One region of the Marinobacter alkalisoli genome, then DNA from elsewhere that is predicted to be linked to it. Evidence: predicted binding sites of a transcription regulator. Region 1 holds the regulator's gene; the other holds the start of a gene.
What was found. The regulator FliA, encoded in region 1, starts transcription of late flagellar genes. The targets are predictions, from matches to a motif close to CTAAAGTTTNNNNNNNNNNNGCCGNTAA.

Region 1 (5,939 bases):
CGTTTCTGGGGCTTGGCGGTATCGCTGCCACCGCAGCTTACCTGATCTGGCAACGTGACCGCCAGACGGTCGAGGAAGAGGGTGTATTCCCGGTACGCGGAGGCGCGCAGCCTGCGGGACGGGATATACCGCCCGGAGGGGATGGCGGAGATCAGGGGCAGGCTTTGCCTGCGCCGGGCGAAACCCGTGAACTGGGCTGGGACGACGTTGCCACCGTCGACATCGTGGGCCTGGAAGTGGGTTACCGTCTGATCCCGTTGGTGGACAAATCCCAGGGCGGTCAGTTGCTGAGTCGTATCAAGGGGGTGCGCAAGAAACTGTCCCAGGATCTGGGGTTCCTGATGCCGTCCGTCCATATTCGCGACAACCTGGACCTGATGCCGAATGTGTATCGCATCACCCTGATGGGCGTGACTCTGGCCGAGGCCGAGATTCACCCGGACCGGGAACTGGCCATCGACCCTGGCCAGGTGTTTGGCAAAATCGAGGGAATTGCAGGCAAGGATCCGGCGTTTGGCCTGGATGCCAGCTGGATTGAGCCCGAGAAGAAAGACCAGGCCCAGACCCTGGGGTATACAGTGGTGGATGCCAGTACCGTGGTGGCCACCCATCTGAACCAGATATTGCAGAAGCATGCCCACGAACTGCTTGGCCACGAAGAAACCCAGAAGTGGCTGGACCAGCTGGAGAAGGTGTCTCCCAAGCTGGCGGAAGAGCTGGTTCCAACCACCATTTCCATCAGCCTGCTGTTGAAGGTACTGCAGAATCTGCTCAAGGAAGAGGTGCCGATCCGCGATATGCGTTCCATCGCGGAGTCCATTGTGAACGTTCATCCGAAGAGTCAGGATCCGAAGCTGCTTACCACCGTTGCCCGTCAGGCCCTGCGCCGAATGATCATTCAGAGCATTTGTGGCAACGAGCAGGAGATCCCGGTGATCACCCTGGATCCAGACCTGGAACAGTTATTGCTGAAGTCAGTTCAACAGAGTCAACAATCCGGCGGTCAGGAAGACATCGGGCTGGTGCTGGAGCCGAACATGGTGGAGAAACTGCAGCGATCCCTTCAGGAGAGTGTCCAGCGCCAGGAGATGCTTGGCAAGCCAGCGATTCTGCTGGTGTCAGGCCCGTTGCGACCGGTGCTGGCGAAGTTTGCCAGTTATGGGGTGGAGCGATTGCACGTACTGTCTTACCAGGAAGTTCCGGATAACAAACAGATCACCATTGTGGCGTCCGTCGGGCAGTAAGGCCGCGGATGACAAAGCGGACAACGCAGGCACGGCGTTGCCGGTGGAGGATGAGGCATCATGAAAGTAAAACGTTTTTTTGCTCAGACCATGGCAGAGGCACTGAAGCAGGTTCGGGAACAGATGGGTCCGGACGCCGTGATACTCTCCAATCGCCGGGTGGACGGCGGTGTCGAAATTGTGACGGCGCTGGACTACGACGAAAACATGGCGCGTCAGCGTCTTGGTGATCAGGCCCGGGAGGCCACCAACGGGTCCCGTCTTGCGGAAATGCAGGCGGAACAACATCGCCGGTTGGAACAGGAACTGGGGCGTTCCCGGGACCGTATTCGCGAGGTTCGCGAGAAGCGGGCAAGCGTTGGCGCCGGGTATGCCAATAACTCGGCGTTCATCGACGATTCGGCGCTGGGGCTTGAGTCTGCCGCAACGGAGTCCGGATCGGCCGCCTCATCAGGCGCACCAGGTGGCTACTCCGATGAGCTTGCACAGATGCGGGCCGAGATCAGTTCATTACGGGACATGGTGGGGGCCCGGGCCGCCGAGCCGAAAAAGCCGGCGAACAACGCGGTTCAGCAGCGCCTGTCCGAACGTTTGCAGGAATTCGGCCTGAGCCTCGATCTGTCCGGCTCCCTGTCCCGCCGCCATAAGGGCGGGCGCCTTGACGATGGCTGGAAGCAGTCCCTGAAAATGCTGGCCACCGGGGTGAAAACCTCACGAACCGAGTGGCTGGATCAGGGGGGCGTATACGCGCTGGTTGGGCCCACCGGATCCGGTAAGACCACAACCATAGGCAAGCTTGCGGCGCGCCATGTCCTGCGCCATGGTGCGGATTCCCTGGCCCTGGTCACCACGGATCGTTATCGCGTGGCTGCCCATGAGCAGCTGTTTGTGTTCGGTCGTATCCTGAATGTGCCGGTGCGGGTGGTGGATGAGAGCCATTCCCTTGATGATATCCTCGACGAGTTGTCGGATCGCCACCTGGTGCTGATTGATACCGCCGGCCTGACCAGCACTGACAAGGGCTATGAGCAACAACTGTCAGAACTGGCCAGGAGCCATCACCGGATTCGTACGCACCTGGTAGTGTCAGCGACCAGCCAACCGCGTATTATGAAATCAGTGTGGCATTGCTATAAGATGGCTAACCTTGCGGGCTGTGTGATGACAAAAGTCGACGAAGCCCTGACCCTGGGTGAATCTTTGGGGTTTGTCATGGAGTCCGGTCTTCCCGTGGCGTATTACACGGATGGCCAGAAGATTCCCGAAGATCTGCACCACGCCGAAGCGGTGCCCCTGGTTCGACTGGCCGTGGAGCGGCTTAAAACACTCCAGCAACAGCAGGCGGTGGCAGAGGGGGCCTGAAACACTCCCCGGCCATACCGGATGACGGACTATCCGGCGTGAACAGGCGCCGTTGAAATACAACTGAGCCTTCGGTCAAACGTGGCGAGAGATAAAACCAAGTATGAGCAAACCACATCCGGTACAGGTGATTGCAGTTTCCGGCGGGAAGGGCGGCGTTGGTAAGAGCAACGTGTCAGTTAACCTGGGTATTGCCCTGGCCCAGAAAGGCCGTCGTGTCGTGTTGCTGGATGCTGACCTGGGTCTGGCCAACATAGATGTTCTGCTGGGTATCACCGCCAATCGCAACCTCTCGGATGTGCTGGCGGGTGATTGCGACTTGCGGGATGTCCTGGTCGATGGCCCGGGTGGTATCAAGATTGTCCCGGCCTCCTCGGGAACCCAGCGCATGACCCAGCTCACCTCCATGGAGCACGCTGGTCTGATCAATGCGTTCAGCGAGCTCGGTGACCAGATTGACGTCCTCATCGTCGATACCGCAGCGGGGATTTCCGAATCCGTCATCAGTTTCCTGAGAGCTTCTCAGGAGCTGCTGCTGGTGGTGTGTGACGAACCGACATCCATTACTGACGCATACGCTCTGATCAAGCTGATGAACCGTGAGTACGGCACCAACCGTTTCCGTATTCTTGCCAACCAGGTCCGGAACGAGCAGGAAGGGAAGCATCTTTTTGAAAAACTGACCCGGGTCACCGAGCGGTTTCTTGATGTGGCACTACAATACGTGGGTATGGTGCCTTACGACGAAGCCGTCCGGAAAGCGGTGCAGAGGCAGAAAGCGGTGCTGGATGCCTACCCCAGGGCCAAAGCGTCACTGGCGATCAGGGCTCTGGCTGAGAAGGTCGACAACTGGCCGCTGCCGTCATCTCCCCGCGGACACCTGGAATTCTTTGTGGAGCGGCTCGTCGAAGTCTGACATTGATCCTGTCACCAAAAAGCTGGATACATGACATTGACGAAAAACCTGGGAATCTACCAAAAAGCAGGCGTCGGGGGTGCTTCCCGGCTAGTGGAAGAGCATGCTCCGCTGGTGAAAAAGATCGCGTTGCACCTGATGGCCCGCTTGCCGGCCTCGGTGCAGCTGGAAGACCTGATGCAGGCCGGCATGATCGGGCTTCTTGAGGCTGCGCAGAGGTACAGCTCCACCAAGGGCGCAACCTTTGAAACCTACGCTGGTATCCGTATCCGGGGCGCCATGGTGGATGAAATCCGCAAGGGCGACTGGGTACCCCGTTCCGTTCATCGTAATGCCCGCCGTATCTCCCAGGCCATCAAGGCTGTTGAGGATCGTCTTGGTCGTGAGGCCCAGGACCAGGAAGTCGCTGAAGAGCTGGAGATGTCTCTTTCTGAATACCACTCCAGTCTGAGCGATGCCAACAGCGGCAAACTTTTTAGCCTGGATGAGCTCAATGAATCCGGCGACCTGCCGATAGAGGAAGCAGAGGCCAGTGATAATCCGCTGGACGATATTACGTCCGATGCTTTCAAGCGAAGTCTGGCGGAAGCGATTGGCGAGCTCCCCGAGAGAGAAAAACTGGTGCTCAGCCTGTACTACCAGGAGGAGCTGAACCTCAAGGAAATCGGTGCTGTCCTGGGGGTGAGTGAAAGCCGGGTCAGTCAGATCCACAGTCAGGCCGCGCTGAGGCTTCGGGGCAGGCTGACGGGCTGGCGACATGAGCCCAACGTGTATTGAGGTTGGCTGTCTGTAGCTTTTGGTAACCGGCGCTTTACAACGGGTTCAAACACCACACAATAAGCGGTTAAACCACCGGCCTGCCAGAGTCTGGCAGAAAGATAAAACGCATTCCGGGTGTGACAAAACTGGAGGTCCCATTGGACAAGAACATGAAAATCCTCATTGTGGACGACTTTTCCACAATGCGACGGATCATCAAGAACCTGCTGCGTGATCTGGGATTCACCAATACCGACGAAGCGGATGACGGCAACACCGCGTTGCCCATGTTGCAAAGCGGTAAATACGATTTCCTGGTGACTGACTGGAACATGCCGGGTATGTCCGGTTTTGATCTGCTAAAGGCTGTACGTGCCGATGAAAACCTGAAAACCCTTCCGGTTCTCATGGTCACCGCCGAAGCAAAGCGGGATCAGATTGTCGCCGCCGCGCAGGCAGGGGTGAATGGCTATGTCGTGAAGCCGTTTACCGCCGCAGTACTCAAGGAGAAGATTGAGAAAATCTTCGAACGAATCCAGTAACCAAAGGTCGGATGGGCTCTCATGAGCGATAGCAAAAAGAACCCGCAGGGCCTTGATCCGGAGGTGACGGAAAAGCTCCGCGCACAGGCCAACGAGCTGGTTGAACAGGTCAATGCCGGTGACTATGCAGGGGCTATGAACGTAATCAATGATCTCAGCGAAGTCCGGGATCAAAGCCTGTATCGGGAAGTCGGGCGGCTTACCCGCAGCCTCCACGAAGCGATTCGCAATTTCCAGATCGATCCCCGCAATGCCGAGCAGCAGGAAGCGCTGTCAAAAATGACCGATGCGTCCGATCGCCTGGAATACGTTGTGCAAATGACCGGTCAGGCTGCCAATCGCACCATGGACCTGGTCGAGGAAACCATGCCTCAGGCCCACGCTATCCGTGATGAGGCGGCGGTATTGAGAGACGAATGGCAGCGTCTGCGTCGGCGGGAAATGGAGCCGGCGGAATTCCGGGACCTCTACGGTCGGATTGACCAGTTCTTCGTAACGCTGACCCGGGATGCCGACACCATGTACAACAACCTCTCGGAAATCCTGCTGGCCCAGGATTTCCAGGACCTGACAGGGCAGGTGATCCAGAAGGTCACCGACCTGGTGAAGGAAGTGGAGGAACACCTGCTAGGCCTGGTGATGATGGCGAGTCATGTGGATCAGCTGACCGGCACCATACATGAGATTGAATCAAGCGAAGTGTCGGCAGAGCAGGGCGTTGGCCCGCAGATGAACGCCGATAAGCGTGAAGATGTGGTATCGGGTCAGGACGATGTTGACGATCTTTTGTCCAGTCTCGGTTTCTGAATTAAGAGGGTAACCCATGGCGTTTGATGCCGATGAAGAGATCCTGCAGGACTTTCTGGTTGAAGCAGGCGAGATACTTGAAAAGCTGTCTGAGCAGCTGGTGGATCTTGAACAGAATCCGGATGACAGTGATCTCCTCAACGCCATATTCCGTGGCTTCCATACCGTAAAGGGTGGCGCGGGTTTCCTTCAGCTGGAAGCCCTGGTGAACTGCTGTCACTCTGCAGAGAACGTCTTCGATATTCTCCGGAATCACAAGCGCAAAGTGGATTCGGAGTTGATGGATGTGGTGCTTGAGGTCCTGGACAA
Region 2 (5,939 bases), on a different contig from region 1:
GCCTTTGTCTGCGCGCGGCCACCGGGGCACCACGCCGAACGCAGCAAATCCATGGGCTTCTGCTTCTACAACAACATTGCACTGGCGGCGATGCGGGCGCTGAACTTCCATCATCTGGAACGGATCGCCATCATCGATTTCGACGTTCATCAGGGCAACGGCACCGCTGACATCATTGGCGGTGACGAACGAATACTGATGTGCTCCAGCTTCCAGCACCCGTTCTACCCGCACTCCCACGTACACCGTCAGCCGGAAAACATCGTCAACATTCCCATTGCCTCCGACTGTTCGGCACTGGACTACCGCAAAGCCGTAGAGGCCGGATGGCTGAAGAAGCTGCAGGATTTCAGGCCCCAGGTGGTCCTGGTGTCGGCGGGCTTCGATGGCCACCGGCTTGATCCGATGGCCGAGCTGAACCTGGAGGTGGAGGATTATCGCTGGCTGACGGAAATGATCACCAGCGTCGCCGGTGACCACGCCAATGATCGGGTCATCTCAACCCTGGAAGGGGGCTACCACCTGAGGGCATTGGCAGAAAGCGTCAATGCCCACCTGGAAGTACTGAGCGCCGTTAACTAGCCGGAATATCCGGCTTCATAACCATTGGCCTGCTGAAGGTCGGGCCGTTCGCCCAGGCGCTGCAGGCGAATGGTGGCACGCCGGTTATCCGCCGGGCGCCCGGAAGCCGGGTACTGGTCGGCGTGGGCGCGGACAGTGATCAGATCCTGGGGAATCCCTTGCCCGATCAGGTAATCCGCCACGGCATTGGCCCGCTCTTCCGACAGGGCGCGATTATCAATGCGACTGCCACTGCTGTCGGTGTGACCATCCACAAAGATACGCTCCACCGTCGAATCCGCCTGCACATAAGCCACGATATTGTCCAGCAACTCACGGTCGCCGCCCGACAGACTGGTACTGCCGGCACGAAACGGGATTCGAGAGCGTTTGATCTGGTCGTAGTTAACCGGTAGCAGGCTGGCGGTACAGGCACGATAGCTTTCGTACTGACCGGCGAAATTGATATTGGAAACCCGTACCCGGACCGGGCTTCGGTCATACCAGGATTCCCGCGTGACGGTCGGGGTCATGCCATCAAGCAGACCCCGGGCAATCACCATGGCCTGACGTGAGCTCAGCGCGACTGGCCGCCGGCCCTCACCGACATTGACCGTCCCCACTTTTCGTGGCGCCGTCCCCGGACGCCAGGCCGGTGCTTCCACCACCAGGCTGCCCCTGCCCGGACGCATCAAGGCGGTATCCGATTCAAGGTAAAACGACAGCTCCTCACCGGCCTTATGACGGAAGACGGCGCGGCCATAACCGGGAACTTCATGCACCATGGCGCATTCAAACACCGACTCCGACACGTACCACTGGCTGTTTTCGATACCGGCGCCAAAACTGGACGGCAGGGCTGTACCACTGATCCCCATCAGCACCGTGAGGGCAAATGCAGCTCTATACGGGAGCAAGGTTGCTAGTCTGACCATGGCGTCTATCCGTCAGTATCTGGGTTTCTGACCGTTTAACGGCGGCATGATTCGTTTCTTTAGCCTTTCACCGGAAACAATCGTAAACGGCATCTGGTATAATCCCGCCAAATTTTCACCGGCATCTGCCCGAGCTGACCTGGAACTGGAATCGCCGCATGACCGAACAACTGACCATCACCCGCCCCGATGACTGGCACCTCCACGTCAGAGACGGCGCCGTCCTGAACGATGTGGTACCGGCCACCGCCCGGTGCTTTGGCCGCGCGATCATCATGCCGAACCTGGTGCCACCGGTGACCACGGCCAGCGATGCCATGGCGTACCGCCAGCGCATTCTGAGCGCAGCTGGCGACACCCCGTTCGAACCGCTGATGACCCTGTACCTGACCGAGTCCACCTCGGCAGAGGACATCCGCGAAGCAAAATCCGCCGGAGTGGTCGCCGCCAAACTTTACCCGGCCGGCGCCACCACCAACTCCGCATCCGGTGTGACCGATATCCGCAACATTTACCCGGTACTGGAAGCGATGGCTGATTGCGGCATGTTGCTGCTGGTCCACGGTGAAGTGACCGATGGGGATATTGATATTTTCGACCGGGAGAAGGTGTTCCTTGAGCGTGTACTGGCGCCCACCCTGGAAGCCTTCCCCAACCTGAAAGTCGTGCTGGAGCACATCACCACCGCTGATTCCGCCGACTTCGTCCGCCAGCACAAGGGCGACAACCTGGCCGCGACCCTGACTCCCCAGCACCTGATGTACAACCGTAACCATATGCTGGTGGGCGGTATTCGGCCCCATCTTTACTGCCTGCCGATCCTGAAGCGAAACAAGCACCAGCAGGCCCTGCGGGATGCCGTTGCCAGCGGTGACAAACGCTTCTTCCTGGGCACGGATTCAGCCCCTCACGGGCGGGACAAGAAGGAAGCCTCCTGTGGTTGTGCCGGCTGCTACTCCGCCTACGGCGCGATTGCCCTGTACGCCGGGATTTTCGAGGAGCTGGGCGTTCTCGACAAGCTGGAGGCCTTCGCCAGTTTCAACGGCGCAGACTTTTACGGGCTGCCACGCAATACCGACACTATTACTCTGACCAGGGAAAGCTGGACTATGCCAACGGAGCTACCGCTGGCAGACGGCACCATTGTTCCGCTTTGCGCCGGCGAAACCCTGAAGTGGCAACTGACAAGCGCCTGAACCAGACACCCTGTACCTTTTTACCCGTACTCTTTACCGTATTCTGGCTAATCCCTAGGAGTTTGAGTGACTGACGAAAACAAAGAACCGCATCCGATGGCCCGACGTTTCCGGGGATTTCTCCCGGTGGTTGTCGATGTCGAAACCGGTGGTTTCAATCCCGAGACAGACGCCCTGCTGGAAGTGGCTGCGGTGCTGTTGACCATGGACGAAGACGGCTGGCTGAGACGCACTGAAACCCACGTCCAGCAAATTGATCCCTTCGAAGGCGCCAACCTGGAGCAGTCCGCACTCGACTTTACCGGAATCGATCCCTGGAGCCTGGAGCGGGAAGCCGTGCCGGAGCGGGAAGGCCTGAGTGAAATCTTCAGCCCTATCCGCAAGGCGGTCAAAGCCCACGACTGCAAACGCGCGGTGCTGGTGGGCCACAACGCCACCTTTGATCACAACTTCGTATTCGCTGCGGCCCTGCGTTCGGACATCAAGCGCAACCCATTCCATCCGTTCTCGACATTTGATACCGCCACGCTTGCCGGGTTGGCCTATGGCCACACGGTACTGGCGCAGGCATGCAAACTGGCCGGCATTCCCTTCAGCAACAAGGAAGCCCATTCGGCAGCCTATGATGCGGAAAAGACCGCGGACCTGTTCTGCGGCATCGTCAATCGCTGGAAGGAACTGGGAGGGTTTCCTCCGCCGCTGATCAGCGAGACAGAGGAATAAAACAAGTTGATAAAAAACGCCTCCCGAGGGAGGCGTTTTTTATCGTCCAACCGGACAACTACCAGTAAATACCCCGCATAATCGCCGCAAAGGCCACCTGTTCCGTGGACACCTTGGGCTTCTCGCCAGACCGGCTACCGGCCGCCGCCGGAGAGTCCGGGAACATGCGATAACCGGTGTTCATCACGATCTCGCCCATCTTCGGCGCGAGTGCGTGCAGAACCTGGGCAAAAATACCCAGTCGGGTAGCGATCCGCTTGGGCCGGTATACAATAGCGTCCGCCACCATTTCCGCCGCCTCATCCGGAGTCAGGGTCGGCACCGAATCGTAGATCTTGGTGGGTGCAATCATCGGGGTCTTCACCAGCGGCATGTTGATGGTGGTGAAGGTAACGTTGCGATCAGACCATTCCGCGGCGGCACAGCGACTGAACGCATCCAGCGCGGACTTGGACGCCACGTAGGCCGAGAAACGCGGTGCGTTGGTCAGCACGCCGATGGAGGAAATGTTCACCACATGGCCACGACGGCGCTCCAGCATGGCCGGGGCAAAGCCCATGATCAGGCGCACGGAACCAAAGTAGTTCAACTGCATGGTGCGCTCGAAATCGTGGAATCGGTCAAACGAAAGTGCCAGTGACCGACGGATGGAACGACCGGCATTGTTGACCAGCACATCCACGTGACCGTGGTTGTCCAGAACGGTTTTCACGAAGCGATCACAGTCTTCCATTTCGGCAAAGTCACACTGATAGGCGTGAACATTGCCCCCACGGGCCTCCAGGTCGGCTGCAATTTCCGCCAGCCGTTCTTTCTTGCGAGCGCCAATCACCAGGATGGCACCCGCATCGGCCAGTTTCTGGGCCGTTGCCAGACCAATGCCCGAAGTACCGCCGGTCACCACACACACCTTGCCTTCCACGGTGCCACGCAACGTACGGTCCTTGAACAGGTCCGGATCCAGGTGACGCTCCCAGAAATCCCAGATCACCGGTGCGTAATCCGGCAGGCGCGGAACCGCAATATCGGTGTCCTTCAGGACCCGCTCGGTTTCCCGGGCATCGAACCGGGTCGGGTAATTGATAAACGAAAGCACGGACGGAGGAATGCCCATGTCATCCAGCACCGCGTTGGTCAAACGCTTCACCGGTGGCAGGTTCTTCAGGCTCTGGCGGATGAATGGTGGCACGAAACCGAACATCCGCGAGTCGATGCGCATCCCCATACGTGGCGCATGACCGGCCTCACAGAAGATATTAAGGATCTCGCCCACTTTGTAAGGATCGGAATCCACCAGATGGAAACAGTTGCCGTCTTCACCGTCCAGATGCGCAATGTGATCCAGGGCATTCACCACGAAATCCACCGGCACCACGTTCAGGCGACCACCCTCAATACCGATCGTCGGCACCCACTGCGGCAGCGCGTGGCGGATTTTCTGGATCATCTTGAAGAAGTAGTAAGGCCCGTCCACCTTGTCCATCTCGCCGGTTTCGGAATGGCCAATCACCATGCCCGGACGGTAGATGCGGAACGGCGCCTTGCAGCTTTCACGAACCACTTTCTCGGATTCATGCTTGGTCAGCAGGTAGGGATGATCCAGCTTTTCCGCTTCCTCGAACATATCCTCGCGGAACGTGCCCTTGAACAATCCGGCGGCGGCAATGGAAGACACATGATGGAAGCAACCAGCGCCCATGGCCTGGGCTGCATTGACCGCGCTGCGGGTGCCCTCAATGTTGGTTGCCTGCTGGGCTTCTTCGTCAGCGCCCATGTCGTACACGGCGGCCAGATGAAAGAAGTGGTCAATATGACCTTTCAGGGAATCCATGGTTTTGTCGTCAATGCCCAGATTGGGGCTGGTCAGATCGCCAATAACCGCCTTTACCTGGTTCTCGTCTGCTCCCCAGCGTTCCCTCAGGGTGTCCAGCTTGCCCAGGGATTGCTCACGTACCAGCACATGTACGGTGCCGCCACGCGCGAGGAGTTTTTCTACGAGAAAACGGCCGATAAATCCGGTGCCACCCGTCAGAAAGTAGTTCATCGATAGTCCACCTTGCCTGTTGTTCAATTGTTATCTGTCCTTAAGCCCGAACGTCTACGACTAAAGTCTTAGATCATTCGGGAGCGCCGGCATTGTACTTAATTGCAACCCTCATGTATCGAACTTTTTTAGAGCATTTACTCTTGCAAGTCATTGTTTTATTTAGAGTAACTACTCTACATTTTTCGCCGGGACAAGCGGGCACGCAGAAAGCACCGCTGAAATCGACACACTGAATTTGAGCCTAGCACAAGGTTTTGGAGCTGACCGAAAAACTGCCGGATTACCAGAAAGAAATGAAACCACCCTATAGCAATGACATAATCCGCCCATACATCCGCAACACGCGAACCACTCACTCCACACCGGATACCCGTATATGAAGAAAGACGACGCCAACGCCGAACGCTATATCGCCATCGCCCGGGCCTGCCTGAAAGCCATTAACGACACCACGGCGGATGCCGGCTCCCGCGAGGA

Region 2: a site for FliA is predicted at 1,532-1,559, ahead of ACJO3M_RS03750 (flagellar protein MotY). Genes of this name have one in related genera too.

What each region holds. Positions count from the first base shown of each region.
Region 1 is NZ_JBJJLB010000019.1:56,018-61,956, forward strand. Features, by position in the region: gene flhA (flagellar biosynthesis protein FlhA) at 1-1,244, shown strand, start outside; gene flhF (flagellar biosynthesis GTPase FlhF) at 1,305-2,606, shown strand; gene ACJO3M_RS08965 (MinD/ParA family protein) at 2,710-3,522, shown strand; gene ACJO3M_RS08970 (RNA polymerase sigma factor FliA) at 3,553-4,299, shown strand; gene cheY (chemotaxis response regulator CheY) at 4,440-4,823, shown strand; gene ACJO3M_RS08980 (protein phosphatase CheZ) at 4,845-5,630, shown strand; gene ACJO3M_RS08985 (chemotaxis protein CheW) at 5,647-5,939, shown strand, end outside.
Region 2 is NZ_JBJJLB010000011.1:24,786-30,724, reverse strand. Features, by position in the region: gene ACJO3M_RS03755 (histone deacetylase family protein) at 1-582, shown strand, start outside; gene ACJO3M_RS03750 (flagellar protein MotY) at 579-1,439, opposite strand; gene pyrC (dihydroorotase) at 1,655-2,692, shown strand; gene rnt (ribonuclease T) at 2,759-3,415, shown strand; gene ACJO3M_RS03735 (SDR family oxidoreductase) at 3,474-5,459, opposite strand; gene ACJO3M_RS03730 (hypothetical protein) at 5,839-5,939, shown strand, end outside.